2 regions of the Methylovorus sp. MP688 genome follow, and region 2 is predicted to be linked to the other one. Evidence: predicted binding sites of a transcription regulator. Region 2 holds the regulator's gene; the other holds the start of a gene.
What was found. Region 2 encodes FliA, which starts transcription of late flagellar genes. Its sites were predicted from a motif close to CTAAAGTTNNCNNAAANNNTGCCGATANNA; they were not measured.
Positions count from the first base shown of each region.

Region 1: the regulator FliA is predicted to act here: its motif matches at 13,250-13,279, upstream of MPQ_RS13075 (YjfB family protein).

Region 1 is NC_014733.1:2,747,587-2,763,346, forward strand. Features, by position in the region: gene MPQ_RS13010 (GlxA family transcriptional regulator) at 1-239, shown strand, start outside; gene MPQ_RS13015 (sensor domain-containing diguanylate cyclase) at 336-1,307, shown strand; gene MPQ_RS13020 (YgjP-like metallopeptidase domain-containing protein) at 1,311-1,847, opposite strand; gene MPQ_RS13025 (EAL domain-containing protein) at 2,046-5,438, shown strand; gene MPQ_RS13030 (hypothetical protein) at 5,511-5,735, shown strand; gene MPQ_RS13035 (LysR family transcriptional regulator) at 5,769-6,671, opposite strand; gene MPQ_RS13040 (SDR family NAD(P)-dependent oxidoreductase) at 6,795-7,553, shown strand; gene MPQ_RS13045 (DedA family protein/thiosulfate sulfurtransferase GlpE) at 7,571-8,494, opposite strand; gene MPQ_RS13050 (YqaE/Pmp3 family membrane protein) at 8,498-8,689, opposite strand; gene MPQ_RS13055 (MgtC/SapB family protein) at 8,919-9,635, shown strand; gene yegD (molecular chaperone) at 9,647-10,903, opposite strand; gene MPQ_RS13065 (recombination-associated protein RdgC) at 11,123-12,043, shown strand; gene MPQ_RS13070 (transglutaminase family protein) at 12,048-12,911, opposite strand; gene MPQ_RS13075 (YjfB family protein) at 13,036-13,227, opposite strand; gene MPQ_RS13080 (YdiU family protein) at 13,474-15,039, shown strand; gene MPQ_RS13085 (tetratricopeptide repeat protein) at 15,159-15,760, opposite strand, start outside.
Region 2 is NC_014733.1:826,096-841,855, reverse strand. Features, by position in the region: gene MPQ_RS04150 (sigma-70 family RNA polymerase sigma factor) at 33-575, shown strand; gene MPQ_RS04145 (FecR domain-containing protein) at 607-1,608, shown strand; gene MPQ_RS04140 (TonB-dependent receptor) at 1,811-4,315, shown strand; gene MPQ_RS04135 (class I SAM-dependent methyltransferase) at 4,422-5,198, opposite strand; gene flhC (flagellar transcriptional regulator FlhC) at 5,464-6,003, opposite strand; gene flhD (flagellar transcriptional regulator FlhD) at 6,056-6,373, opposite strand; gene MPQ_RS04120 (hypothetical protein) at 7,030-7,194, opposite strand; gene flhB (flagellar biosynthesis protein FlhB) at 7,306-8,460, shown strand; gene flhA (flagellar biosynthesis protein FlhA) at 8,460-10,541, shown strand; gene flhF (flagellar biosynthesis protein FlhF) at 10,538-11,893, shown strand; gene MPQ_RS04100 (motr) at 11,886-12,713, shown strand; gene MPQ_RS04095 (RNA polymerase sigma factor FliA) at 12,902-13,636, shown strand; gene MPQ_RS04090 (flagellar motor protein) at 13,618-14,358, shown strand; gene motD (flagellar motor protein MotD) at 14,374-15,315, shown strand; gene MPQ_RS04080 (Gfo/Idh/MocA family protein) at 15,397-15,760, shown strand, end outside.

The DNA.
Region 1 (15,760 bases), 940 kb from region 2:
GCCCGCGCCAGTTCAGCCGGGCTTTCCGCGCCGAGACCGGGCAATCACCCGCCAAAGCCATTGAAAACCTGCGCGTGGAAGCGGCCAAATCCATGATAGAAACCGCACGGCACCCGATTGACGTGGTGGCGCGGGAAACCGGTTTTGCCGACCCCGAGCGCATGCGCCGGGCCTTCATCCGCACCCTGGGGCATCCACCTCAGGCCATCAAGCGCATGGCCCGCATGCAAACACATTAAGCGCAGGCCTCTCCTTATCCGCACGGCGGATATCACTCTATCTAACCCGCGATACGGCTGTGTCTGCATATGGTCTAAAATATGCCTACACAGCCCATGACACAGGACAACGCGTCACCCGCCAATATGAGCAACCCGGTAAAACCCCCTGAAGAAGACAGCACCGTCTATAAAACCCTGCTGGAATCCACCAAAGCGATTCCCTGGAAAATAGACTGGCGCACCATGACGTTCAGCTACATCGGCCCGCAGATCGAAACGCTGCTGGGCTGGGCCCCTGAGAGCTGGGTGAGCGCAGGCGACTGGGCCGCGCGCATGCATCCGGAAGACCGTGAATGGGTAGTGGATTATTGCGTGTCACAATCACGCTCCGGGATTGATCACGAGGCGGATTACCGGGCGCTGACCAAGGATGGCGAATACATCTGGATCCGCGATGTGGTGCATGTGCTGCGCAATGCGGATGGCGAAGTCGAAGCGCTGATCGGCTTCATGTTTGATATTAGTGAGCGCAAGAAAACCGAAGAAAAACTGCTGCAACTGCAAAAAGAACTGGAAGAGCTGTCTTTCCAGGATGGCCTGACACGCGTCGCCAATCGCCGCATGTTCGATTCCATCATTCAGGTGGAATGGACCAATGCCAGGCGCAACAGCCAGCCGCTGTCCCTCATCATGCTGGATATCGATTACTTCAAACAGTACAACGATCATTACGGACATATTCAGGGCGATGACTGCCTGAAGCAGGTGGCGGAAATACTGAGCAGTGCGGGCACACGGGCGAACGACTTTTTTGCCCGCTTTGGCGGAGAGGAGTTTGTCCTGGTGCTGCCGCAGACGGATAGCGATGCCGCCAAAAAAATTGCCGAACGCTGCCGCAAGCTGATTTTCAAGGCGCAGATTCCGCATGCAAAATCCCTGATCGGCCCGGTACTCACCATCAGCGTGGGTGTGGGTACCGTGATCCCTGGTTACCAGGATGAGTCTGTGGATTTTATCAACAGCGTGGACCAGCGCCTCTATCAGGCCAAGCAGCTGGGCCGCAACTGCATTATCAGCGGCAACTGAACCTCAAGGCACGCTTCTGGGCTCCCACAGCGGTTCGCCGCCCGCATCGAGATAGGTGAGATACACCCGCAAATCGAACTCCAGCTGGTGATAATGCGGCTCCATATAGCAACATAACTGGTAAAACGCCTTGTCGTGGTCGCGCTCCTTGAAATGCGCCAGTTCATGTACCACGATCATGCGCAAGAATGCCTCCGGCATGCTGCGAAATAGCCCCGACACATGCAGCTCGCGTTTGGCTTTGAGCTTGCCGCCCTGCACCCGCGAGATGGCCGTATGCGTGCCCAGCGCATGACGCACGATGTGCAGTTTGCTGTCATATGCCACCCGGCTGAGTTGTCCGCTATTGCGCAGGTACTCGTCTTTTATTTTCACCACAAAATCGTACAGGCCTTTGTCGGTTCGGATGGCATGCGGCTCAGGGTATTTCACCAGAAAAATCTCCGCGAGTTTTCCCTGCCGAATAACATCAAGCGCCTGTGTGACAAGGCTGGCGGGATACGCAGCAAGATAATGGGAAGTGGGCGTCAAGGGCAGCATGGTAGGCAGGCGAAGTGGGCTGCTGCATTTTACACCGCCCCATGCCGATCGCAGACTATTGCACATCCCCGGCAACTTGTTTAGGCTTGCAGCTCACGCACCCGAAGGGCCTAAAAATAATAAAGCAGGGCATGGGGTTTGCTCACTTCAGGCTGGTTCCACGCCGCCCCATCTCTCTTGAATATTGGCACAACTACATTGCGCGTCGCTCTCGACATCAGCCCTAAAAGCTACGCTACCGGTGCATTAAACCGCGTAGTGGCAGGCTGGTTGTTGCCTCAAACCCGGCGTCTGGCCAGCCGCATGTGCATGGCGCACATCATGGCACTGGCGCTGCTCGGTTTTTCTGCCATATCCGCACACGCCCAGCCACAAACCTTGCGCGTCATCTCGGATGATAACTACCCGCCTTATCTGTTTCGCGATGCCAGCGGAAATCTGGAGGGGTACCAGATGGATATCTGGAAACGCTGGGAGCAGGAAACTGGCATCAAGGTCGAGCTGATCGCCACCCACTGGGATCAGGCCCAGCAAGCGTTGCTCAACGGAGATGCGGATGTCATCGACATGATGTTCCGCACGCCGGACCGCGATGCGACTTATGACTTTTCACAGCCGTATGCCAATCTCCCCGTCGCCATCTACAGCCATGCCAGCATTCCCGGCATTGCCTCCGCGCATGACCTGCGCGGGTTTCTGATCGGGGTGCAGGCAGGCGATGCCTGTATTGAACGACTGCGGGCGGACTCCGTTACCAACTTCAAGCTCTACCCGGATTACACATCCCTGATCAAAGGCGCGCTGGATGAGCAGGTCAAGCTGTTCTGCATGGATGAGTACCCGGCCAATTACTACCTTTACAAACTGGACCCTACGCAAAAATACCGCAAGGCGTTCCAGCTGTATCAGGGGCAGTTTCATTATGCGGTGAAAAAGGGCGCCACTGACACACTGCAGCTGATTGAAAGCGGCATGGCGCGGATTCCGCGTGAAGACAAGATCGAGATGTTTCAGAAATGGGTAGGGCAATCACCGGTGCTGCTGCCTTACAGCCGCTATATCGCGCCGGCACTGGGCTTGTTGAGTCTGGTGGGGGCCATCGTCCTGCTGTGGATTTTCCTGTTGCGCAGAAGCGTCAAAACTAAAACTGCCGAGCTGGCCAATCAGCACCAGCGATTGCAGCAAATTATTGATGGCACGGCGGCTGGGACCTGGGAGTGGGATATACGGAGCGGGGACTGTATCGTCAATCCGCGCTGGGCGGAGATGCTGGGATATACGCCGGATGAGCTGGAGCCTTGCACCGCGGACAGTTGCCGCGCGCTCTGCCACCCGGATGATCTTGAGCAGCTGGTACAGGCACTGGAAGCGCATCTCAGAGGGGAGACCGATTACTTTGCCAGCGAGTCGCGTCGCCGCCATAAAAACGGCCACTGGATATGGGTGGCAGATCGCGGACGGGTAACCCGTCGATCATCACAGGGTGAAGCGCTGACCATGAGCGGCACGCGGCTCGAAATCACCAAGCTCAAGCTGGCCGAAACCACGCTGAAGCAGGCGGTGGAACAGCAAAAAATGTTTATCCAGCAGGCGCCCATCTGTGTGGCCATGTTTGATCGTGACATGCGTTATCTGGCCTGCAGCAACCAATGGCAAGAAGAATTCGGTCATCAGCAGGGCAGCCTGCTGGGGCTGAACCACTATGATGTGCATCCCGACATCCCGGAAAAATGGCGCCTGGCGCATCAACGGGCGCTGGCCGGCGAACGGCTGGAAGAGGAAGAGGACCTGTGGATAAGAGCGGATGGCCAGCATCTCTGGACCCGCTGGATGATCACGCCATGGATGGATGACAGTCAGACCATACAGGGCATTATCATTTCCTCCGAAAACATTTCCGCGCGCAAGCAGGCCGAAGAGGAGTTACGCCTGGCGCATACCGTATTCGAGCACAGTAGCGAAGCCATGCTGGTGACCGATGCCGATAACAACATCATCACCATCAACCCGGCTTTCAGCGAGATGACGGGCTATTCACTGGAAGAAGTCATCGGCAAGAATCCAAAAATCCTGAGCTCGGGACGCCAAGGCAAGGAGTTTTACCAGGAGCTGTGGAATACCCTGGAAACCTCCGGTGAATGGCGTGGTGAGATCTGGAACCGCCGCAAGAGTGGCGAAGAATATGCCGAGTGGCTGGCCATCAATAATATTTATGGGGAAGACGGCAAGCTGTTCCGTAGGGTAGCGCTGTTCTCGGATATCACCGAGAAAAAACGCGCCGATGCCCTGATCTGGAACCAGGCCAATTATGACCTGTTGACGCAACTGCCCAACCGCCGCCTGTTCAGCGACCGCCTGCAACAGGAGATCAAAAAATCGCAGCACGATCATAGCCAGTTTGCGCTGCTGTTCATTGATCTGGATCGCTTCAAGGAAGTGAACGATACCCTGGGCCACAGTCACGGGGACTACCTGCTGATTGAAGCATCCCACCGTATTCAGCGGCACCTGAAAGAAACCGATACCGTCGGACGGCTGGGTGGCGATGAATTTACCGTGATCATTGCCAACCTGCCTGACCCCAGCGTGATGACCCTGATCGCGCAGCGCGTGCTGGACGCCCTTGCCGCACCATACGACCTGGAAGGCGAAATCGTCTATCTCTCCGCCAGCATAGGCATTACGGTTTTCCCTGAAGATGCAACCACCAGCGCCGAGTTGCTGAAAAATGCGGATCAGGCCATGTATGAAGCAAAAAAGAATGGCCGCAACCGTTTCAGTTTCTTTACCCCCATGATGCAGGCCATGGCGCAGGCCCGCATGCGCATGATGCGCGATCTGCGCAATGCGCTGGGTTTGAACCAGTTCACGGTCTATTTCCAGCCGATTGTCGATCTCAGCAGCCAGCGCATCTACAAGGCAGAGGCGCTGATACGCTGGCAACACCCGGAGCTGGGCTTTATCAGCCCCGCTGAATTCATTCCCTTGGCCGAAGAAACCGGCCTGATCCACGAGATAGGCGACTGGGTATTCCAGCAGTCTGCACAGCTGGTGAAACAATGCATCCCTATCGTGGGCGACGATTTCCAGGTGAGCGTGAACAAATCGCCCGTGCAGTTCCGCGACCGTGCGCATTCGCATCATGACTGGATGGAATATCTGAGTGGACTGGGCTTGAGCGGGCACAATATCGTGGTCGAGATTACCGAAGGCCTGCTGCTCAATGCCGATAGCGGCATCTCGGACAAACTGCTGCATTTCCGCGATGCCGGCATGCAGGTGGCGATTGATGACTTCGGCACGGGGTACTCTTCACTGTCCTATCTCAAGAAGTTTGATATTGATTACCTCAAGATAGACCAGTCATTCGTGCGCAATCTGTCGGGCGAAGGCGAGGATCTGGCCTTGTGCGAAGCGATTGCCACCATGGCGCACAAGCTGGATTTGCGCGTGATCGCCGAAGGTGTGGAAACGACCGCACAACGCGACCTGCTAGCGCAGATCGGGTGCGATTACGGCCAAGGCTACCTGTTCTCCAGACCGGTGCCGGCCGATGAATTCATGCTGCTGCTGGAACGATCCGCTGCCTGATCATGCCCAACAGGCATGGGCTGCATATCAGCCGTCGCCAGACAAAAACGACAACAAGAGAAGGGAGACACCATGCCCTACAAGTTTTTGATGTTTTACTTTATTTCGCTCGGCATCTGTTCGCTGTCCACCATCTATAAAACCAGCTGTTTCAAGAACATGCTGTGCCGTCAGATATTGGGCAATATGTTCTGGAGCCTGATCCCCATCGCCAACACCTTCAAGGCCGTGTTGTGGATTTATTCCATGATCGTCGATGCTTGGCGGCGGCGCCGTGGAACAACGCCGCCAGGCTGATGGCGGTATTTATCGGGAAAAGCGCGTATACGCTTAGGCCGCCATGTAGGCATGCACTTTTTGCGTCAGCCATTCCATGAACGCCAATAAACGCCGCGACAAGTGACGTCGGTGCGGATAAAGCAGGGACACCGGCATAGGCTCTGGCTTGAATTCCGGAAGCAGTTCTAACAGTTCGCCCCGCTGCAGATAAGTCCGAACCGCCACGAGCGGCACCTGGATAATACCAAGCCCGGCCAGACAGGCCATGCTGTAGGCGGTGGAATTATTGACCGTCACCCGCGCAGGAACCAGGCAATGCCGGCTCACCCCTGCCTCCATATATTCGAACGCGGAAGGCTTGGCGCCGAGCACCGAAACATAGTGCACCATGTAATGCGCGGCGAGGTCTTCAAGGGCCATCGGCATTCCGTATTGGCGAATATAGGCGGGGCTGGCGCAATTCACCATCTCCAAGGTGCCTAGATGCCTTGCTACCAGGCCCGATTCTGTTAGCACTCCCACCCGGACCACGCAGTCAAACCCTTCACTGATCGGGTCTACCCGCCGGTCCGTACTGCTGAGCTCGATTTCAATGCCAGGATGCCGCTGCATGAATTCAGGCAATTGGGGAATCACCAGGTTATGTGCCATGTTGAGTGGCATATCCACCCGCAAGCGTCCCCGTAGCAGGGTTTCTGTTTGCTGGAAAAGACTCTCCACTTCGTCCACCTCGGCCAGCAGATCTTTGCAGCGCTCATAAAACCGCTGCCCATCCTGCGTGAGTTGCACTTTGCGCGTGGTCCTATGCAAAAGCCTCGCCCCCAAGCGGGCTTCCAGCTGGGTTACTGCATTTGAAATGCTGCCTTTGGGTAATCCCAGGCTATCGGCCGCCCGGGTAAAACTCGCCAGTTCCGCCACCCGTACAAATACCTGCATGGCATCCAGCTTGTCCATACGCACTCCATTGTCATGAAATTATGAACAGTATAACTATTCTTCGGCAGTTTATTCGCACAAAAGATGGCAATAGACTGTTCACCAGCACGATTCATCATCCACTTTCAAAGGAGCATCATCATGACAAGCAAGATTGCGATAGTGACGGGAAGCAGCCGCGGGCTGGGTAAAAGCATGGCACTCAGCATCGCCGCCAAGGGTCAGGACCTCATCCTGACCTATCGCAGCCAGCGCGCGGAAGCAGAAACCGTGGTCAGCAGCATTGAGGCCATGGGCAGAAAAGCGGTGGCACTGCAGCTGGATGTAGGCGACAGCACTTCTTTTGCCCGATTTGCCCAGGAAGTGAAACAGGTGCTGCAGTCCCACTGGCAGCGCGATACCTTTGATTTTCTGGTCAACAACGCGGGTATCGGTATCCATGTCCCGTTCACCGAAACGACAGAAGAAGCCTTTGATACGCTGGTGAATATCCATTTCAAAGGCGTATTTTTCCTGACGCAGAAGCTGCTGGGGCTGATGGCAGATCAGGGACGCATCATCAATATTTCCAGCGGCCTGGCGCGTTTTTCCTTGCCGGGTTACTCGGCATACGCCGCCATGAAAGGCGCCGTGGAAGTGTTGACGCGTTATCTGGCAAAAGATCTGGGGCCACGCGGCATTACGGTGAATGTAGTGGCACCTGGCGCCATTGAAACCGACTTTGGTGGTGGCACGGTGCGCGATAACGCCGAGGTCAATAAATTTGTGGCCAGCCAGACTGCCCTGGGACGCGTGGGCTTGCCCGACGATATCGGCCCCATGGTGGCATCGTTGTTATCGGAAGATAACCGCTGGGTAAATGCCCAGCGCATTGAAGTCTCAGGCGGGATGTTTGTGTAACTCGCCCTGAGTCTTGCTCAAGGCTCTATCTTGAAACCGGCATCGACCCAGGCATCGATGCCGCCCTTGAGTGGTCGCACCTTGTGGTAACCACGCTTGATGAGCAGCTTGGCCATTTTGGCCGCAGTGACGTCATTGGGACATGAACAGTAAAGCACGATATCCGTATCGATATCGGTATCAATAAACACGCTATCAATGGTGTCCTCGGTCATGCTGAGCGCACCGGGAATACGGCCATCGCCTTGCAGATGCGCTGGCCGGGCATCCACAATCACCGGGCGTGAGCCGCTTTTGAGCATGGTATCCAGCTCATCCACCGAAATGCGTGCCATGCGCAGCGATTTGATAAAGCGGTGCCGCTCCCACCATTTGTTGAGTATAAAGGCCACCAGGGCAATACCCAGCAATAGCGCGCCCCATTTGCCCATCTCGCTCAGAATATCCAGCAATTCATCAATGGCGCTGCTGAACAGCGTGCCCAGCACTATGGCTGAGCCCGCCCAGATGGCAGCTCCCAGGCTGTCAAAAATGATAAAGGTCGTGGCCCGTGTACCCACGGTACCGGCCAGCGCGCTGGACACCGAGGCAAAGCCGGGAATGAATTTGCAGAACAGCAGGGCAGGTGGCCCGATGCGCAGATACACCGATTCGGTCTGCCGCACACAGGAATCGGGCGACAGGGAAATGCGGCATAGCTTGCTCATGACCCGGCGCCCGAAGCGGCGTCCGGCAAAATACCAGGCCAGGTCTGCCAGCAGCGAGGCAATCACGGCAGTCAACAGCAGTTGCGCCGGGCTATATTGCCCCTGCGTGAGCATGGCGCCCGTCACCAGCAGGGTGGGGTAAGCCGGAATAGGTAAGCCGATCTGCTCCAGAAACACATTGGCAAACACAATCAGCAAGCCGTATTGCTGAAGCAGATCAAGCAAATGTTGCATGGACTATCTCGACTTCAGTGCGTCAGCGATCTTCTGATCGGTCTTGTACTGGCTGAGCGCATATACCGCCCAGATGGTGGCGGGCAGCCAACCGATGAGCGTGGCTTGCAGAATCAGACAGACGATGCCTGCGATGGGACGGCCAATGGTGAAAAAAGTCAGCCAGGGCAGGATGAGGGCAATCAGTAAACGCATGTCAGCGACCTATTTGAAATGTTAACGCCCACTATATTAACAGCGTCTGCTGCCTTGCGGACCTGCAAGCTGGACAAGATCACACATGCATTGCCATGACTACGCGACCTCACCAGCCATACCGGACGCGTACCCAGTGCTCATAGCGCTGATCATGCATACAAGTTTCCAGGAAATCAGGATAATGCTAGCGCTCGCAAGATAACCCTCGCTATAAAAGGAGCCCTCTGTGGAAGCCTGGCAAAACATCAACCTCCTCTCGCTACTCGATACTCTGATCAGCCTCAGTACGGCGTTTGTACTGGGCAGCCTGATCGGCTTTGAACGTCAGTACAGGCAGCGCACAGCGGGGCTGCGCACCAATGTACTGGTGGCGGTGGGCGCCGCCATTTTTGTCGACATGGCGAACCGGCTGACCGGGCATGAGGGGTCAGTGCATGTGGTGGCGTATGTGGTGTCGGGCATAGGTTTTCTCGGCGCGGGCGTCATCATGCGCGAACAGGGTAATGTGCGTGGCCTGAACACCGCGGCCACCTTGTGGGGCTCCGCGGCGGTGGGCGCCTGCGCTGGTGCCGATCTTCTGCTGGAATCCCTGCTGGGAGCGCTGTTTGTGCTGGCCGCCAATACCCTGTTACGTCCCGTGGTGAACCGTATCAACCGCCAGCCCATGGATACACCGGCAATGGAGCTGACCAATACGGTATATGTCATCGCGGCGCGCACCCATCAGAAAGAAGCCATGTATCTGCTGGAGCAGGCTCTGGAGCAAACCGGTTATCCGCTGCAAGCCCTGGTCATGCATGCCTTTGGGGAAAACGAGATTGAAATTGAAGCAACGCTGGCAGCCACCTCGGTCGATGGCCTGGTACTGGATCAGCTGATCGATCAACTCAAGCAGAGCCCGCATGTTGGGCAGGCTTTCTGGAGCCCCAGCACCACGGATTAAGCGAGCGCCTGCTAGCGCGAAAACCAGCGACTGGCATAGAGCGCCAGACCACTGGCCACGCCGCCGTGCATATTGCCGGTCACCAGCGGCATGTCATCGCCCATCACATTGCGTATCGCCTGCTGTATCACGGGCGATACCGCCGAGCCGCCGGTCAAATAGGTTTTATCAATGCGCACGCCAGCCCCGGCACGGGCCTCTTCAATCACCTTGCGGATTTTTTCGGTGGCCTGGGTAATGGCCTGCTGCATCTGGTCGCGGTTCATGCCGAGTTGCAGCTCTGGCGCTACAAAATCCACATTGATATGGGTATCAGCCGCATCCGTCAGCCGAATCTTGGCCTGCTCGGCGCTACGCACCAGACTGTGGGTCAGGCGCTCACGCCAGACCTTGTACAAGCGGCGGCGCGCTTCATCCGGCTCGCCATGCACCGGCATTTCAAACCGGTTGTAAAAGGCATGCTGGCTGGGAATGCTGTTGACCGAAATGGCATCAAACGCCTTGTGGTGCAACTCTCCATCCTTGCCGAAGTGCGGCATGATCTGATGCCAGCCGATGTGAATATCGAGATCGGTACCGCCGATACGCGTACCGGCATAGGACAAAAGATCAGCACTACGGTCCGCACTGGCGCTGGCATGAGGCCCGACGCGCACCACGGAGCAATCGGTCGTGCCGCCGCCCACATCCACCACCAGCAACACTTCGTCATTCACCAGGCCATTTTCGTAATCCAGCGCAGCGGCCAGCGGCTCATACATGAAGACCACATCCTGCAAACCCGCTGCCTGCGCGGCTTCGCGCATAATAGTGAGTGCCTGCTCATCTCCGCGTTCGCCGTATACCCCATGGTACCGAATGGGGCGGCCTATCACCGCCTGCTGCAAGGGCATACCACTCGCCGCGCGCGCCTGTTGCATCAGCCGCTCCAGCATGCGACTGATGATCACGGTGAAAAATTCCAGCTGATCGCGGCTGAGGTCGCTCCCCAGAAACACCTTGGGAGATTTCACATACAGCCCATCGGTAGGGCCTTCGGTATGCGCTTGAATGGCAGCACGGCCAAACAGCAAATCACGGGCATCGCCCAGCTGCTGACGAAGCGTCATGCGGGCGTCGTCTTCTTCATCCAGATGGTCCGGGCGCTGGCGATAGACCGCCGATGGCAGATAAACACTCTCGCCCTCCAGCGGCAACAAGGTCACCACGCCATTCTGCGCAACACCCACCGAAGAGTTGGATGTCCCGTAATCGATCCCGCAATGCATGCGCAGCCCCATCAGACAAAAGAGCAGAATTCTACCATTGGTCGGGCGTGCAACGCCGCCTTGGCGTGCCATCAGCCCACAGTCGGCATCCCCTGCCCAAGCTTATGCCTAGCGCCATTTGGCGAGGCTGGCAAGCAATCAATTTTTAAGCCGCATGCCGATCAAGCCACAGGAAGAATAGGCGACTGGGGTAAAATCCCTTGTTTTTGAGTACGCACCATGTGGTTCAAAAACCTGCAGATTTATCGCATCTCCCAATGGAATACCCCAGTCGAAGCGCTGGAAGACCAACTGGCTCGTCACGCCCTGCCAGACACCCCGACCTCTGAAATGCAGCAGGCTGGCTGGATTGCGCCAGCCGGTCCCGGCAAACCATTTGTGCATGTGCAAGCTCAGCAAGTGCTGATTGCACTGTGTGTAGAAAAGAAGATACTGCCCAACAGCGTGATCAACCAATATGCCAAGGCACGCGCGCTGGAACTGGAAGAACAGCAGGGCTACAAACCCGGGCGCAAACAGATGAAAGAGCTGAAGGAAGCCATTGCCGATGAGCTGCGGCCACGTGCATTTTCATTGCGCCGCACTATTTATGCATGGCTGGACCTTGCCAATGGCTGGTTTGTGGTGGATGCCGCCAGCGCCGCCCTGGCGGATACCTTGTTGGAGCAACTGCACAAATCGGTGGATGGCTTTTCCTTGCGCCTGATCAAGACCAATCTCTCGCCCACCAGCGCCATGACAGGATGGCTGGCAGGCAGTGAAGCCCCGCATGGCTTCAGTGTGGATCGTGATTGTGAATTACGCGCGCTGGGCGACGACAAGGCCACCGTGCGTTATGTAAGGCATGACCTTGAAGCCGAGGAAATCCGTAAACATATTCAGGGCGGCAAGCAGGTGACCCGCCTGGCAATGACCTGGCGTGACCGCATTGCCTTTGTGTTGAACGATGTGCTGCAGATCAAACGCCTGGAAGCACTGGATGTGCTGAAAGAAGCGGCGGCAGATGTCGCTGCCGAAGAGATGTTCGACAGCGACTTTGTCATGATGAGTGGTGAGCTGAGTCAGCTTTTACCCGAATTATTGGCCGCCCTCGGCGGTGAAGTCGATACCGCACCCAAATCCCAGGCTGCAGCCGCTTGAACGTTCAAGCGTCGGTGGAGACCGCCTGATCGCTGTGTTGAGGCAGCACGATACCGGATGCCGGATCCTGCAAGGCCTCAATCTCGATCAGCGGCGCCCAGGAGTTAATCGCACCGAACACCGTAGCAAAGGAGACATCGGCCGCATCACGACCCGTGCCCAGGCGTATCAAGCCCAGACGCGGCGAGATGCCGGTGGGTTCAAATACATACCAGCGATCGCCCAGATAGACTTCGACATAGGCATGAAAATCGTGCGGGCCACTGGCGGGGTCGGAGCCATAATCTACGCCTGTTACAAAGCGGGCAGGCATATTCAACGCGCGGCACAAGGCAATCATCGCATGCGAAAAGTCACGGCATACCCCGGCTTTCTGTTCGATGACATCCGTGGCGGCACTCATGCTGTTGGTGCTGCCCGGCAAATAGGCGAGGTTGCCATGCACCCAGTCACATACCGCCTTTACGCGGGCATAACCGCGTGGCAGGTGACCGAACTGCTGGTTGGCAAATGCTTGCAACAGATCTGACTGGCAATAGCGGCTGGGGTAAAGGTAGCGCAGATATTGAATGGGGATATCGGTGATCGCCACTTCTTGCAAGGTGTCGGGAGCTTCCAGCTGATGGTCGACTTCCACCGTCGCCGAATAATGCACTTCCAGCGGGCCGGCCTCGGCCTGGCAACGCACATAGCGCGTGCCATAGAACGTATCCTCGTACAGCTCATATTGCAATGGCTGGCTGAATTGCAGGTGCTCGTTCATGACAGATTGATTCGCTGTCTGCGCGGCATGCAGATTGAGGATGAAATCGGCCCGGGGGTCCAGCACTTCATATTTGAGGCTGATGGCCAGTTGCATTTTGATCATGATGGTATCTTGAGATAGGGATACCCCATGATACGTTAGTACTTACTCAGGCAGCATCGGCATTTCGCCGATAAGTGTATCCGTGCCATCCTACAAACTGGCAGGTAACAGGGATAGGGGAAGGTCAGGCAGTGGTATTGATATTCTGGCCGAGATGATCAGGCAGGTTCTGGATTTTCGGCAAGGCTTCTATCATCCCAGCGGCAGCGGTGGCCTGTGCATCCAGGGCTTTTTTCAGCACTTCCATGCTAACGGCTTGCCCGGCCTTGGTCTCGGCCATGCTGGCGGCTACGGTGGCACTGGTCACGGAATCCATACAATTCTCCTTATCTACACTACTGTATCGGCAGGCTTTGGGCATTCTTTAGGGCTATCATGAAAAAAACTTGCTCAAGCCCGGCAAAACTTGTTTTGGTACTGGTGGTCTTTTGATTGCAGGGCCTGATTCATCGCGAGCTTCTGCTAGACTTCGCAAGAAGCACTGCCCGTCATTGATACTTCACAGGCTGGCAACGCATTCAACAACGGCCACCGCCCAATAACCCCTATATCCAAGGTCATGATGCTGTCATTCGATAATCGCCTGCTAAACGAACTCCCCGGTGACCCCATACAGGGCGCCCAGCTGCGCCAGGTGCATGGCGCACTCTGGTCGCGGGTGGACGCCACGCCTGTAAGCGCGCCCCGGATGCTGGCGTGGTCACCCGAAATGGCGACCACGTTAGGACTCACTGCGGGGGATATGCAATCAGACGCCATGCTGCAGGCCCTGTCCGGCAATGGATTGTTGCCCGGCATGCAGCACTACGCGACCTGTTATGGCGGCCATCAGTTTGGCAACTGGGCCGGGCAGCTGGGCGATGGCCGCGCCATTTTTCTGGGTGAAACCGTGAATGCCGCTGGCGAGCGCTGGGAACTGCAACTGAAGGGCGCAGGCGCCACCCCATATTCCCGTCGCGCCGATGGCCGGGCAGTATTGCGCTCCTCCTTGCGCGAATTCTTATGCAGCGAAGCCATGTTTCACCTGGGCATCCCCACCACGCGGGCACTGAGCCTGGTGGCAACGGGCGATAGCGTGATACGTGACATGTTTTACGATGGTCACCCGGAACGCGAGCCCGGCGCTATCGTCTGTCGCGTCGCCCCATCGTTCATACGCTTTGGGCATTTTGAGCTGCCAGCATCGCGCGGGGATATTGATCTGCTGCGCCGCCTGACCGAATTCACCATGCAACGCGACTTTGCCGACATGGCTTTCCCCGCCGATATGCCGCTGCACGAGCGTGTGCCCATCTGGTTCGGCGAGATCTGCCGGCGCACGGCGCTGCTGATGGCGGAGTGGATGCGCGTAGGGTTTGTGCATGGCGTCATGAATACGGACAACATGTCCATCCTCGGGCTCACCATTGATTACGGCCCCTATGGCTGGATAGATAATTTTGATCCCGGCTGGACTCCGAACACCACGGATGCCTCCGGCCGCCGCTACTGCTTTGGTCGTCAACCCGATATTGCGCGCTGGAATCTGGAACGGCTGGCAGAAGCGCTGGCGCTGTTGTTGCCCGAGCCAGCGCCGCTTGTTGAAAGCCTGGGCATATTTGACAGCACCTATGGGCAGGCATGGAGCCAGGGCCTGGCCGCCAAATTTGGGCTGCGCGACTGGCAGGACGATGATGCCGCCTTGATGAGCGAAATTTTCGAATTGATGACAAGAGCGGAGGTCGACATGACTATGTTCTTCCGCCTGCTGGGCGATATGGATATGCAAGCCCCCAAAGCAGAAGCATTGCGCGCAGCGTTTTATCGTGAAGAGTTGTGGCAGGATTTCCACCCGCCCCTGTATTCCTGGCTGCAACGCTACAGCGAACGACTCAAACACGACAACCTGTCCCAGGAGGCGCGACGAACCGCCATGCACAAAGTGAACCCACGCTTTGTCCTGCGCAACTATCTGGCGCAGCAGGCGATTGACCAGGCTACTGAAGGCGACACCACCATGCTGCAGCAACTCTTCAGCGCCATGCGGCAGCCATATGATGATCTTCCGCAGTATGCGGCGCTTTATGCCTTGCGGCCGGATTGGGCAAGGCATAAAGCCGGTTGTTCCATGCTGTCTTGCAGCTCATAAAGCGCCTGCCTGCACACATCCACATTTTCTGTGGATAAGTATGTGGGCTCCTTGCGGAAGGCGACGCCAAGTACATGATGCAATAGCGATGACTCGCTATTGGTCACAATTGTGTCATTTCAAGCCAGCTTGCAGCTGCGGTAATGCTGGGCCTGACAGGTTTGCGCCAGAGCTTTGGCTTCTGCCAGCTGTTCCGGTGTCATCTTGGCTTCGAGGTACATGAGTATTTTCTTGCGCTTGCCACTACGCCCATGGGCATCCTGCGGATTTTCGGCGGCAAGCCAGATCCACATATACCCATTCACCATACTGGCCGGTACGCCTTCCCCTTCGAGATACATATTGCCGAGATTGAACTGGGCATCGCTGTCACCCTGCTCGGCCGCCAGGCCAAACCATTTCAGGGCTTGTGGGATGTCCTGCGGGACGACATCTCCCCGCAAGTAAACAATGCCGAGGTTAAGCTGCGAGCGCACATGGCCTTGCTCGGCAGCCTTGCGATACCACTTGATCGCCTCGTCGTAATCCATGGCAACCCCGCCATCGCGACTGAAGTAAATCACGCCCAGTGCATATTGCGCCTCAACAAAGCCTTGCTCGGCTGACATACGGTACCACTTCACCGCTTCCTGAGGATTTTCCTGAACACCGTCGCCACGGGCATACATCAGGCCAAGGTTGTACTGGGCCTTGGCATCACCCGCCGCCGCCAGTTCGCGAT
Region 2 (15,760 bases):
ATTAATTCTCATTTGCCGTTGAGCATCCTCCATTGAGCCAGCCGTCTTCTATTCTTGAAAATCTTTATGTTCATCATCATGGCTGGCTGCAGGGGTGGCTGCGCCGTCGCCTGGGCAACGGCGCCGATGCCGCCGACCTTGCACATGACACCTTTGTCAGACTGATCAGCGGTCGCACGCAACGGCGTTTTGACAGCGTGGCCGAAGCGAGAGCCTATCTGCGCACTACCGCACAGCATCTATGCATCAACTTGTGGCGTCGCCGCGAGATTGAGCAAGCCTGGCTGGAAACACTGGCAGCCATGCCTGCCACGCACCACCCTTCTGCCGAACGCCAGGCCATGGTGTTGCAGGCACTGGAAGAAGTCACCGCCATGCTCGGCCAGCTGCCCCCCAAAGCCGCTCGCGCGTTCACGCTGGCCGTTATCTGCGACATGACCGACGACGAAGTCGGGTTAGCGCTGGGTGTGTCTGGCCGCATGGTCCGAAAATACGTGGCACAGGCGATGCTGGGCTGCCTGACGCTGCGCGCGCAGCAGACCATGCGCGAGTTGACTAGCGAGCCTGCAGGCTGATGCGCTTGTTGTTATACGTTCATCGTTATCCATGAAACCCGCCCCTACCAGCAATCTACAGCCAGCCCCCTCGCACGCCGTGCTGACCCAAGCTGCCGAATGGTATGCCCGCTTGCGCGATGGCAGCGCCAGCAGCCACGAGACCGCCCGCTGGCAAGCGTGGCTGCACGCCGCCGAAGAACATCAAGCCGCCTGGCAGTATGTGGAAGACATCAGCCGCGGACTTGACCCCTTGCGCACCACCGTTGACCCACGGCAAACCGCCCATGCGCTGACCAAGGCCCATGCCCGCCTGCATGCCCGCAGGCGCGTACTGATTACCTTGGCTGCGCTGGCCAGCGGCGGCACGCTGGGCTTGCTGAGCTGGCGCCAAAGCATGTTGCCCGCAAGCATGCTGGCGTGGACAGCCGATCATCGCACCCCCACCGGGGAGCAGCGCAGCCTCACCCTGGCCGACGGCACCCAGCTCTGGCTCAATACAGCCAGTGCCCTTAATGTTCACTTCAGTGCCAGTGAACGTCGCATAGAGCTTGTACAAGGTGAGGTGTTCATTGAAACCGCCCATGATGAAACTCGACCATTTCTGGTGGAAACACCGCATGGCCGCATGCGGGCACTGGGCACGCGATTCAATGTGTATCTGGATGAAGCACACACTCAGCTCGACGTGTATGCGGGCGCGGTGGAAATACGCACGGCGTCAAGCGCCATCAGCCGCGTGGTAAGGGCAGGCCAGCAATCACGCTTTGATCGCGCAGACATTACCGCCATGGCAACGGCGGGGGCTGCGCGGGAAGCCTGGACGCAGGGCATGCTGGTGGCCGATAACATTGCATTGCGCGACGTCGTGCAGGAACTGCGCCGCTATCGGCCAGGCCATCTTGGTGTGGCGGATGGCGTGGCCGAACTCAAGGTCTACGGCAGCTTCCCGCTGCAAGACACAGATCGCGTATTGCGCATGCTGGCATCGGCCTTGCCCATCCGCGTCGAGCAGCCGCTGCCCTGGTGGACAACGCTGGAATCCGCGCGCTGAAAAAATATTTGCAAAATATAGTTCCGGGTTTTGCCTTGCCAATGGTTATACCAAGCAAGAAGACCCCTTTCATCATTGAATTCCCGCCATCCTCAAGATGACTTCCCGTGGCAATGGCCGCGATGCGTCAAGGTAGCCAAACGATCCGTGCCGTAAGGGTCTTCGCTTTTTCCAGACCCTTAACGCTAAAGGATATGCATTGATGTATCACCACGACCAGACCAAGCCTGCTTCACCTGCGACTGCCGCACGTTTCCCCAAGATGCGCCCACTGGCATTCGCCATTCACCTGCTCATGCTCGAGGGCGCGCTCGCCCTTGGCGTATGGGCGCCTCCAGCCCACGCACAAACCAGCGGCGCCCAGAGCCTGCGCACGTATGACATTCCCGCCGGGCCGCTCAGCGTCGCATTGACCCGATTTTCGCGCGAATCCGGGATCTACCTCGTCGGCGCTGGCGAGATAATCGAAGGCAAGACCAGCGAGGGATTGAAGGGTAATTTTAATGTCGAGGATGGCTTGGCCAGGCTGCTGGCCGGAAGCGGGCTTGAGGCATACCGGCAGGCCGATGGCAGTTATGGCATGCGGGCGGTAGCGGTCAAAGCCGCAAGCACGCGCCAGGATGACATGTCCACCTTACCGCTCGTAGCCGTTACGGCAGTCGCTGAGCGACCAGAAAACCTGCCCTCCGCTTACGCGGGTGGTCAGGTCGCCCGTGGCAGCCGTTTGGGACTGCTGGGCAACAAGGATGTGCTGGATACGCCATTCAACACCACGAGTTACACCGCCGAACTGATGGAAAACCAGCAGGCGATCACCGCTGCGGATGTGGTGCTCAACGACCCTTCCGTGCGCACGGTGTCTTACAGCCTGACCAACGCGGCCGCTGGCGGGGATATTTTCCTGATACGCGGATTTTCGGTTCAGGATTCCGTGTTGTTTGATGGCATCAGCGGCATCGCATCCAATCGCGCTGCCCCGGTGGAGATGGCGGAACGCATCGAGGTGCTGAAAGGCCCGAGCGCCCTCCTGAACGGCATGGCGCCAGGCGCGGGCGGAGCCGTCGGCGGCACCATCAATATGGTGCCAAAACGGGCGGATGACACGCCGCTGACCCGACTGACGGCCACCTATATGTCCAATAGCAACTTCGGTGGCCATGTCGATATCGGGCGTCGCTTTGGCGAGGATAATGCCTGGGGCATCCGCTTCAATGGCGTATATCGCGACGGCAAAAACGCCACTGCAGGGCAATCGGTTGAACTGGGCGCAGCCACCATCGGCATTGATTACCGCGGCAATCGTCTGCGGGCATCGCTGGATGCCGGGCATCAGACCATGAACAACGAAGCTCCTCAGGGCGCAGCTGGCTTCGGAATTGCCGACGGCATCACCATCCCCTCTCCGCCCAGCGCCAAAAAACGGATTGCGCAGGATTGGGAGTATGCCAACTCCAAAAGCAATTATCTGCTGGCAAAAGCCGAGTATGACCTCACCCCCACCTGGACCCTCTACGGCGCAGCAGGCGGCAGCAATACCATCTCGAGTTATCTTTCCACCGACGTCAGCGTGGCCGATGCCCAGGGCAATGCGCAAGCCACCGTGTACTACTGGCCCAACTGGACGAATTACCGCACTGCACAGGGCGGTGTGCGTGGCAATTTCAGCACGGGCGCGGTTAGCCATCAGCTCAACTTCAGCGCCAACTACTTGATGAAAGATAGCGGCTATACGGCCGACTATTATGGCTTCAGCAGTTTTGCCACCAACATCTACAACCCGCCCAGTGTTAGCCGCCCATCCACTGCCGGCATGGACTCCCACCCGGACAAGACCAACCGCCTGCAGCTGCCATCTCTGGCCGTAGCCGACACCTTGGGCTTTCTTGATGACAGACTGAGCGTTACCCTGGGGGGACGTTATCAACGCGTAGAAGTCATTGACTACAGCAGCACGGGGGAAAGCACCACCTCCTATGACAAGCATGCCGTGACTCCGGTGCTGGCTGCAGTGTGGAAACCCGGTGCAAACTGGTCGATCTACAGCAATTACATTGAAGGGCTGACGCAAGGCGACACCGCGCCGATTGGCACCACCAATGCAGGCAAGGTGTTCCCTCCGGTGAAGACCAAGCAACACGAAGTCGGGGTGAAATACGATTTCGGCCGCTTCACTACGTCGCTTAGCACCTTCCAGATTGAAAAACCAAGCGGGCTGACGGTTTCCAATGGCGATGGCACCTCGACCTACCAGGTAGGAGGAGAACAACGCAATCGCGGTATTGAGCTGAATGTGTTCGGCGAAGTTCAGGGCGTACGCCTGCTTGGCGGGGCGACTTACATCCAGCCCAAACTCACGCATGCAAGCAGCGATGCTTATGACGGCAACACCGCGCCCAACGTCTCGCGCTGGCAGCTGAACCTGGGCAGCGAATATGATCTTTCGCTGGTGCCAGGCATGACCCTCACCGCCCGCATGATGTCAACCAGCGCCCAGTATCTGGATGAAGCCAATACACGCAGTATTCCGGGCTGGACCCGCTGGGACGTCGGTGCTCGCTACAAAACCACCGCGGCCGAGCGGCCATTGGTCCTGAGGCTGGGGATACAGAATCTGTTTGGTCGCGACTACTGGAGCAGCAGCTCCGGCAGCTGGTTATATCTTGGTCAGCCGCGCACCGTAATGCTATCGGCCACCATGGATTTTTAGGTTAAAGCAGGCTGGGTATCATCAAGGATGGCGCACGATGCCCAGCCTCCGGCAACCCGATTGTGATCTCTGGCAACAGGCGGCTGCTTCGCGATCAATAGTGAGCTCACATGCCCGGCATGATCCAGCCATAAAGCACTTTCCCCGTTTCACCAATAGGCTGCTGCAATGCGGGCGGTACGCCCGGTATTTCAAATTCATAGCTGATCAGCAGGCTGCCCGGCCGCATTTCGCTACTCGCCTTTTGCCACAGCGCGGGCATGGCCGCGGGTGACAGATAGGCAAACACCACATCAAATTCCCGAAAGTCCAGCTTGTGGTAATCCCCCAGCACAAAGCGGGGGGAGGATCTGCGCCAGCGTCCACGCGCATGGCTGATCAGCCATGGCAGAGGAGCCACTTCAATGCCGAGCATCTGGCAGTCGGGGCGCACCTTGGCGATGTGCATGGCCATGTCACCGAGCCCGCTGCCTATATCAATCATGCGCAAGCCCTGCCGCGCTGGCATCCACGCCAGCACTTGCCGCCACACTGCCGGAAAGGAGGGGTAAAACGGTACCTGTGTGCGAAACGTGGTCCAGAACAGCATCAGGCTGAACAAAAATCCAGCCAGGTACACCCAATTGGGGAGATGCAGCTGCACCATGAGCCAGACGACCAGCGGAAAAAAGAGATGGATGAGGCGCCACCACGAGGCCATGCCCCAAAGCCGGGCCAATAGATAAGCCCCCACCGCTTGTATCAGCACCAGCAACCAGAAGGGATATACGCGCCCGGTGAGCTGGCCAAACAGCAAGGCAATGACCAAATTGATGCCCAGCATGCCCAGCTGTATCAGCAAGGCAAGGGTAGCGGGCAATACACGAGGAGATTCAGATGCCATGGAGAACGCCAGGCAGGTTTAGAAAAGACGGGGTGATGAACAAGGGACAATGACTGTCAGCTGACAGAAAATCGCCCGGCCGGATGGCAGGCGCCACGACATGGCTTGAGCCTGCGCAGGCAAGTACCTCTCGTGGCAATGTCGCTTGCTGTTGATGTTGCCTGTTTGCGTAATTCACCCTACCCCCGATCAAGCGCCCTGGCGCGCGGGGCGCTATTCACTGGCGGTGTGGTGATACCTCAACAGCGCGAATTTGCCCGGCGCCTCAGGCGGCAGCCATTTCCCTGGTTTTTTTGGTTTTGCCAGCACGCGATGGTACATGGCACAAGCTGCAGGCAAAGTGTTGATTCAAGTCATACACATTCACCACAAAGTGGCCGCCGCAGCAGCTGCAGGCTTGCAGCTTGAGCATCTTGCTCTCGACAAATCTTACCAGAGTCCAGGCGCGGGTGAGCGACAGCACGGCAGTTTCGGGATCTTCGGTACCGGTTTCATCCAGATACAGCTGGTAGGCCTTGATCACGGCGGTTATGCCGTTCACATCCGTATGTTCCCGCATGAAATTGTAAATATTCAGGAACATGGAAGAGTGAATGTTGGGCTGCCAGGTCAGGAACCAGTCGGTGGAAAATGGCAGCATGCCCTTGGGTGGCGATACGCCTTTCAGCTCCTTGTACAACTTGATCAGGCGCTCACGGGACAAGGTCGTCTGCGATTCCAGCAGTTGCAACCGTGCGCCCAGCGTGATCAGCTGTATCGCCAACTGGATTTGTTGTGCTTCGTTAACTACGCTTTTCTTTTCCATGATAATGCCTGCCTTCTTGATCAATTTGCCGGAGCGGCGCTTTCCAAAAACCTTAAGCCATTGCCTCAGGCGCCTGGCCTGCCATCAGGATGGCGGCATGCGCGCTGGCAAGGTGACGATCCTTGGTGTAGCTGGTCAGCATGTTCAGAATGGCGCAGTCGTCGAAGCGAAAGCGGGCAAGCATCATGTTGGTGCTGGAGAGTTTAAGCAATTGAGCGGTAGTCAGGCTTTCCAGAACATCCGCGATTTCTTTGCTGACGCCCAGACGGAAGATGGCGGAAGCCTTGTCGGAGCGAATCATTTGTTGGGCGAGCATCAGGTAGCTCAGGTTGGCGTCTTTGATGTCAGACATCATGTCTTTTTCAGTCATTTTGGGTCCCTCGTGTGTGTGTGCGCTGTGTGTGGGGCGCGTGAGACGTACTTTGAACCTAAAGGGATGCGGGCATAACTGGAGTCTGTCGGTTTTTTGCGTAAGACGCGAAGACGCGGAAATGTAGGCGTTTGTCTTACAAACGCCTACATCCGGCTGGGATACTTGACTGATTTTCAGCTTAAACCTTTTAAAATCAAAGGACTATTAAGCTTTACTACTTTACTGCACACATCGGGTAGGCGCTAAAAGCAGCCTGACACACACACGATTTACTACACACACTTCCATTACGGCACGCCTGAGAAAAACTTTAGCGCTTACCCGGAATGCATCATAAACAATTTGATAAGTTGTTGTTTATAAAAACCTTAATTTTTACACAACCTTACACAAGTTTACGATTGTCAGATTTGTTAAAGCCACACACTTCAACAAATCACACCACCACACACACTACTGGACTACACACAAAGGATTTATCGGCCCGGCTTTTAAAAACTTTAGGGATTTTTTTAAAAAATTAGAATTAATTTGATAACTCATTGTTTCAATTAACCTAATTTTATTAAAAAATCCCTAAAGCCAGGCTGCTGCTACACACACCAACATACGCACTACGCGCCGCCAACCCCTTGAAGACGCATTAATCCGTATCACACAAATGGTCTATCGGCTGGCTTCAGGAAAACTTTAGGATTTTTTAAATTATTTTTAATAAAATTAATATGTATTTGTTTTATATATATTTTTATTTTCAATTTTTTTAAAAATCTGTACTGAATCTTCTCAAGCCCACCATCGCCATTGGAATTAAGCATGGGTTTACCCCTTTTATTCATGGAATGCTCCATGGGGTCAGCCACTGATAATGTGCTCCATGTCAGCGGGACCGCACATCCCCATCACACACACGGCACACAGGACACGAAATGGCTGAAGACAGCGATTTAGAAAAGACAGAACCGGCGACGCCCAAGCGCCTCGAAAAGGCGCGCGAGGAAGGTAATGTCCCCCGCTCACGCGAGTTCGTGACCTGTGCGATGCTATTGGCTGGCGGCATGGGCATTGCCATGATGAGTTCGCAGTTTGGTGATGCGCTCAAGCACACCATGGGCGGCAGCCTGCATTTTGAGCGCGCCCTGGCCTATGACAGCAATCTGCTGCTCATGAAAATTTCCGACTCTATATATAGTCTGCTAATCACCTTTGCTCCGCTGGCAGGTTTGCTGTTCATCATGGCGATTGCCGCCCCTACCCTGATTGGTGGCTGGAACGTCAGCAATCAGGCCTTTGTGCCCAAATTCAACCGCCTTAACCCCGTCAGTGGTTTGGGCAATATGGTCTCCAAAAATGCCCTGGTGGAACTGCTCAAGGCCGTGGGCAAAACCATACTGGTAGGCTCGGTGGCGTATGTCGTGGTGGCGCATGATGTCGACACCATCCTCTCGCTTGCCCTGTTGCCCTTGCACACCAGCATCGCCGAAGTGGAAGACATGCTGCTGAAAAGCTTCTTTTTCATTGTGGGCGCCCTGGTGCTGATTGCCGCGATTGATGTGCCCTACCAGCTCACCACCTATGCCAATAACCTGAAAATGACCAAGGAAGAGGTCAAGCAGGAATCCAAGGAATCCGAAGGCAACCCGCAGATCAAGGCACGTATCCGTCAGCAACAGCGCGAGATTGCCCGCCGCCGCATGATGTCGGAAATCCCCAAGGCGGATGTCGTCATCACCAACCCGACCCACTACGCCGTGGCTATCCAATATAAGGAGTTGGGCATGCGTGCACCGGTGGTGATTGCCAAGGGCGCCGATGCCGTGGCCCTGAAGATTCGTGAAGTGGCCGCCGAGCATAAGATCATGACGCTGGAATCCCCCAAGCTGGCACGGGCGCTTTATGCCCACACCGAGCTGGGCGATGAAATTCCTCAGGCACTGTATTCCGCCGTGGCTGAGATCATCGCTTATGTGTTCCAGATGCGCGCCTTCAACAAGCATGGCGGCTTCCGCCCTGAAACACCGACCCAACTGGATGTGCCGGATGCACTGGATCCCCATCACAAGCTGACTGAGGTAACAGCCTGATGAACAACTTTGCCCTCAAGGATATCCTGAGTCATCTGGGCGGCCGTACCATCGCCGCCCCGCTGCTGATCGTCATGTTGCTGGCGATGATGATTCTGCCATTGCCTGCCATCGCGCTGGATGTGCTGTTCAGCTTCAACATCGCCCTGTCCATCATGGTGCTGATGATAGGCCTGCAAACATCCAAGCCACTGGACTTCATCGCCTTCCCGACCGTGCTGCTGGTTAGCACCATGCTGCGCCTGTCATTGAACGTGGCTTCCACCCGCGTGGTGCTGACCGAGGGGCATGCCGGTCCGGATGCTGCAGGTAAAGTGATTGAGGCCTTTGGCCACTTCCTGATTGGCGGTAACTACACCGTGGGTATCGTGGTGTTCGTGATCCTGACCATCATCAACTTTACCGTGGTGACCAAGGGTGCTGGCCGGATTGCCGAAGTGGGCGCCCGGTTTACCCTGGACGCCATGCCCGGCAAGCAGATGGCAATTGATGCCGATCTGAATGCCGGCCTGATCGGCGAAGATGAAGCCCGCCGCCGCCGTTCCGAGATCGGCCAGGAAGCCGAGTTCTACGGCGCCATGGACGGTGCCAGCAAATATGTACGGGGCGATGCCGTCGCCGGCATCCTGGTCACGGTCATCAATATCGTCGGCGGCCTGATCGTGGGCATGGTGCAGCACGACATGGCCTTTGCCGATGCCATCAAGAATTACACCTTGCTGGCCATTGGTGACGGTCTGGTCGCACAGATTCCTTCGCTGGTGATTTCTGTGGCAGCCGGTGTGGTGGTATCCCGCGTCGCCAATACGGAAGACGTCGGCACACAACTGGTGACCCAGCTGTTCTCCAACCCCAAGGTCATTTATGTCACCGCCGCCATTATCGGCAGCATGGGCGCCATTCCTGGCATGCCACACTTTGCATTCCTCACGCTGGGTGCCCTGCTTGCCGGTCTGGCCTATTTCGTGGCCGAGAAAAAGAAGAGCGCGGAAGACCCTGTGGTGGCACCGCCACCTGTTCCTACCGGCGAGCCTGAAGAGGCTAGCTGGAATGATGTGCTCCCGGTCGATGTTATCGGGCTGGAAGTGGGCTATCGTCTGATTCCGCTGGTCGACAAAGCCCAGGGTGGCGATCTCTTGAAACGCATCAAAGGCCTGCGCAAGAAATTCGCCCAGGAAGTCGGCTTCCTCGCCCCTACCGTGCACATTCGCGACAACCTGGAACTGCGTCCTTCCGGCTATCGCATCACCCTGAAAGGTGTAGAAGTCGGCAGCGGCGAATCCAACCATGGTCAGTTTCTGGCGATCAACCCTGGCATGGTCAGTGGCACCCTGCCTGGCACCGCCACCACCGACCCTGCCTTTGGCCTGCCCGCCATCTGGGTGGAATCCGCAGTGCGTGATCAGGCCCAGGCCATGGGTTATACCGTAGTGGATGCCAGCACCGTGGTGGCTACCCACCTGAACCACATCATCACCACCAATGCCGCTGACTTGCTGGGCCGCCAGGAAGTCCAGCAGCTGCTGGACCATATTGGCAAGGATTCGCCAAAGCTGGTCGAAGACCTGGTGCCCAAGCAATTGCCATTGTCCGTGGTGCAGAAGGTATTGCAGAACCTGCTGAGCGAAGGCGTGCACATCCGCGATATGCGCACCATCGTCGAAACCCTGTCCGAATATGCCTCACGCACACAAGACCCAAGCGAGCTGACTACCTTTGTCCGCGTGCAGCTGGGCCGCGCTATCGTTCAGCAGCTGTTCCCCACTGGCAATGAAGTCTCCGTCATGGCGCTGGATAACCAGCTGGAACGCCTGTTGATGCAAGCCTTGAGCAGCAGCAATGCTGGCGGTGCTGCCATTGAGCCTGGCTTGGCTGAAACCCTGTCCAAACAGGCCGAAGCCGCTACCCGCAAGCAGGAGCAACTGGGCATGACGCCTGTGCTGCTGGTACCGGGTCCGCTGCGCTCTGCCCTGTCGAAATTCCTGCGCCGTGCTATTCCGCATCTTCGTGTGCTGTCGCATGAAGAGCTTCCTGATTCAAAAACTATCCGTGTCACTAGCCTTATTGGAGGTCAAGCATGAACATCAAACGCTTTTTCGCATCGAGTTCCCGCGAAGCATTAGCCATGGTCCGTAAAAGCCTGGGTGAGGATGCCGTTATCCTGTCTAACCGTGCGGTCAACGGGGGTAACGAGATCCTGGCCTTCAAGGAAGAAGACATGGCCTCCTTCATGTCCGATGATACCCCGGTGCAAAGCAGCAAGCGCCGTGCAGCGCCTGCCATGGAGCCCCTGCAAGCTGCGCAGGCACGCCCCGCTGCACGCCAGGCACGTCCTCCTGTGCGTCAGGCTGCACCCGAAGCCGAACCTTATCGCGCTGTGCGTACCGAGCCTGCACCTACCACCACGGCACGCCCCAAGGTCACCACCACACCAGCGCAAGCAGCCGCGCCACAGTCCAACAAGCAGATCAATGACATGCTGAACGAGATCCGCAATATGCGCAGCGTGATCGAATCGCAACTGGTGGAAATCTCCTGGGGCAATATCCAGCACCGTGACCCGGTCAAATCCAACACACTGAACATGCTGCTGTCCGCAGGCTTCAGTGCTGCGCTGTCGCGCCAGATTGCCGAAAACATGCCTGATCATCGCACCAGCGCCGAAGCCAACACCTGGGTGCAATCGATTCTGGAAAAAAACCTGCAAGCCATCCCTAATGAAGATGAAATCCTCAATCGCGGTGGCGTGTTTGCGCTGATCGGGCCAACCGGTGTCGGCAAGACCACCACCACCGCCAAGCTGGCCGCACGTTTTGTCATGAAGCATGGTCCTGGCAAGCTGGGTCTGATCACGACCGATGCCTACCGGATTGGCGGTCATGAGCAATTGCGCATCTACGGCAAGATTCTGGGCGTGATGGTGCATGCGGTGAAAGACGAAGCCGACCTGAAAATTGCGCTGGAAGAGCTCAAGGGCAAGCACACCATCCTGATCGATACCGTGGGTGTCAGCCAGAAAGACCGCATGGTGGCCGAGCAGATCGCCATGCTGTCCAGCACCCGCCAGCCGATCAAGAAGCTGTTGTGCCTCAACGCCACCAACACCGGCGAAACACTGACCGATGTGGTGCGTGCATACAAGGTCAAGCAGCTGGATGGCTGCATCATCACCAAGCTGGACGAAGCCGCCACCATCGGCAGCGCGCTGGATGTGATCATCCGCGAAAAACTGCGCCTGTATTACGTGGCGAATGGTCAGCGCGTGCCGGAAGACCTGCATGTCGCCAATAAAAAGCTGCTGATCCATCGCGCGTTCCGCGCTGGTGCGCAGAACACGTCATCCTTCCAGTTCAAGCATAACGAGCTGCCATTCCTGATGGGCAATACCTCGCCAGTCGCCACCAAGCTGAGCATGGGAGCCGATCATGTCTAGTTTCCGCGAAGATCAAGCTGCCGGTCTGCGGCGCATCATGTCCGGCCCCCGGCCCCGTATCGTGTCGGTGTTGTCCGCCATGCCGGGCAATGCCCAGGCCAGACTGATCAAGAATCTCGGTGCCTCGATTCAGGATGATGGCAACAATGTCATCATCGTGCACGCCACCGCCAATACAGGCGATGCCCTGACCCATTACAAGCTGGGCAATACCCCCAGCCTGCTGGAAGTTGCCAATCAGCGCGTGCCTTTGAACAAGGCGATCAAGTTTTCCGAGCAGGGTTATCGCATCAGCCGTCTATTGCCCAAGCAGGGCAGCATGCAGTTCCAGCAAGCAGAAGGCCTGCAGCTGGACCGTATCTTCGGCAAGCTGGCGCAGGAATATGACATCGTGTTGGTCGATACTGTTTTAAATAATAACGCTCTGCCATTACAATCGCTCAACGATGGCGAAATTGTGATTCAACTCACGCGCGATCCGGAGTCGATCAAGCAGGCCTACATCCTCATCAAGCAGGTATGCAGCCAGCTGGGGCGACGCTCTTTCGGTATTGTGGTGAGCAACGCCAGCCAGGCCCAGGCCATGCTGGTGTTTGAAAACATTGCCCAGGTGGCACGCCGCTTCATGCAGATAGACCTGGAGTTCATGGGGGCGATCCCGGCGGATGAGCACCTGAGCCGGGCAGAAAAACTGGGGCGCGTGGTCATTGATGCATTTCCAATGGCACAAGCCTCGGCTGCCTTCAAGGCACTGGCGCGTAAGCTGGATTACCGGCAGGCGATACTGGCAGAGATTCAGCGTACTTCGATCACGCTGTAAGGCCAGGCCACAATACGCAGGGCAAGACAATGCCGTAGCCTCGGCTCAGGCACGGTTGCACATATCGGATTGATATGCGCAACCGCAGGCGGGCTGGCGCTCGCGCGGCACGGGTGTAGAATGTCGGCAAGCAATGCTTGTGATCCATCTCACACTATTAAACGACAAGGTGCCCAAGCAAGGAAAGTATGTATACGGCCACGGGAAAACCCAATCAGAAAGATAGCCTGCTGCACCAGCATGCCACGCTGGTGAAGAAGCTGGCCTATCAGCTGAAGGCGAAGCTGCCGCCCAGCGTGGAGCTGGACGACCTGGTGCAGGCCGGCATGATGGGCCTGCTGGATGCGATCAATCGTTATGAAGATACGCATGGCGCCCAGTTTGAAACCTACGCAGCCCAGCGCATACGCGGCGCCATGATAGATGAGCTGCGCAATGCCGACTGGCTGCCACGCAGCATCCGCAAGAACATGCGCGATGTGGAAGGTGCCATCAACCAGCTGGAACAAGTGCTGGGGCGGCCACCGACCGAAGGCGAAGTCGCCAAGCAACTCAAGATGTCGCTGGATGATTACTACGACATGCTGGGCGAATGCAGCGGCCACCAGTTGCTCTACTACGAAGATTTTCATGAATCCGAAGGCGGCGACCACTTTCTGGACCGCTTTCTGCAGGATGACTCAGGCAACCCGATCAAAGGCCTGCTCGACAGCAATTTCCGGGAAACCCTGATTGAGGCAATTGAAAACCTGCCCGAGCGCGAACAGATTTTAATGGGTCTGTACTACGAACAAGAACTTAACCTCAAAGAAATTGGCGCTGTGATGAATGTCTCCGAATCACGGGTCTGCCAGTTGCATAGTCAAGCCATTGCTCGATTACGCGCTTACATGAAAGAGCAATTATGGACTGGGGCAGCCTAGGCGGCATCTTACTCGCCATTTTCGGCATTCTGTTGGGGCAAGCCATTGAAGGCGGCAAGGTTGCTTCGCTGATTCAGCCTGCGGCTTTCCTGATTGTGGTTTTTGGCACTTTTGGTGCCGTCCTGCTGCAAAGCAAACCGGCCAATTTCAAGCTGGGTATCATGCTGCTGCGCTGGATTGTGCAGCCGCCGGTGGATGACAGAAAAGAACTCAGTCGCCGCATCATCGGCTGGAGCCACACCGCCCGCCGCGATGGCCTGCTCAAGCTCGAAGCCCAGCTGTACAACGAAACCGACCCCTTTATCAAAAAAGGCCTGCGCCTGCTGATCGACGGCATCGCCGCTGACAAGATCCGCGAAATCTGCGCCATTGATATCTACTATTACGAAAGCCAGTACCGCAGTGCCGCCAAAATCTGGGATTCCGCCGGCGGCTACGCGCCTACCATTGGCATTCTGGGGGCGGTGCTAGGCCTGATTCATGTGATGGAAAACCTGTCCGACCCCAGCCGTCTGGGCAGTGGCATTGCGGTGGCATTCGTCGCCACGATCTATGGCGTGGGCCTCGCCAATATTGTGTTCCTGCCCATAGGCAGCAAGCTCAAGGCTTACGTATTGCAAGAGGCCAGCCGGCGCGAAATGCTCATGAATGCCTGGGTATCCATCGCGCAAGGCGACCATACGCGCGTGGTAGAAGAGCGCCTCAACAGCTACATGCGCTGATACGGAACCCTATCCATGCGCAGAAGACAGGTAGAGGAAGACGAGGACAACAAGGAACGCTGGATGGTGTCCTATGCTGACTTCATCACCCTGCTGTTTGCGTTTTTTGTGGTCATGTACGCGATCTCCTCAGTCAATCAGGGCAAGTACGAGCAGCTGACATCTTCTCTGGGCACCGCCTTCACCGGCGAAAACACACCCCAACTCAACAACCCGCCCGATGGCAACAACGAGCATGCCAATATCAAGGGCCTGTATGGGCAGCCATCGTTCATCCGTCCGCTGGAACTCGCCCGCCGCAACGACAAGCAACGCCGTGAGCGCGAAGCCATGACCGCCATGGCGAACAATCTCGCCAACCACCTGGCCCCCATGGTGCTGGAAGGCAAGATCAAGGTCATGCAGAACAACCGCGGCGTGCGGGTGGATATCCACGACAGCCTGCTGTTTGCGCCCGGCGCCTCCGAGCTACAACCCATCGCCAGCGGTCCGCTCAACGAGATCGCCCAGGCACTGAAAGCCAATAACCATGCGATTCAGGTGGAAGGCCACACCGACAATGTGCCCATCCATAACGACAAGTTTTACTCCAACTGGGAGCTATCCGCCATGCGCGCCAGCAGCGTGGTACGCATGCTGCAGGATAGTGGCCTGGATGAGAAACGCCTGAGCGCCGTGGGCTTTGGCGCCTCGCAACCGCTGGAGGACAACAGCACGCCACTGGGCCGGGCGCGCAACCGTCGTGTTTCCATCATGATTCTTTACGACTCACTGATGCCCAATCAGACCGATGTTTCCGAGATCACCCCCGACAAAACGACGGTCATCCGGCCAACAGCGCCCTCCGCACCCGAGGCAGGCAATGCCCCGGAAGCCACCGCTACCCCAGCAGCGGCACAAGCACCGGCGTCAGCCAAACCGCCAGCTGCAGCCAGCAGCAAACCCGCCGCCAACTAGCTCCCGCTCACGGCTCAGCTAGCCGCAGCCACCGAATTCTGCCATCATTCAACGCTTCACTTATCACCATAAGGCCTGTACATGAGCTCAAGTTCTCGCCTGCGCTGGGGCATTCTGGGTGCTGCCAGAGTCAATGAACGCCTGTTGCCTGCCATCGTGGCGGCGCCCAATGCCGAACTGGTTGCGATTGCCAGCCGCCGTCCCGATGCCGCGGCCGAAACCCTGAAAAAATACGCGCCCGGCACGCCCGGTGTCTCGCTTTACCATAATCTGGAAGCACTGCTGCAAGATGAACGCGTGGAAGCCGTCTACCTGCCCATGGCCAATGACGAGCACGCCGAATGGGCGCTGAAGGCACTGGCCGCAGGCAAGCATGTGCTGATCGAAAAGCCCATGGCACTCAAGGTAGAGGACATCAACGCCATTGAAGCCGCTGCCCAGGCAA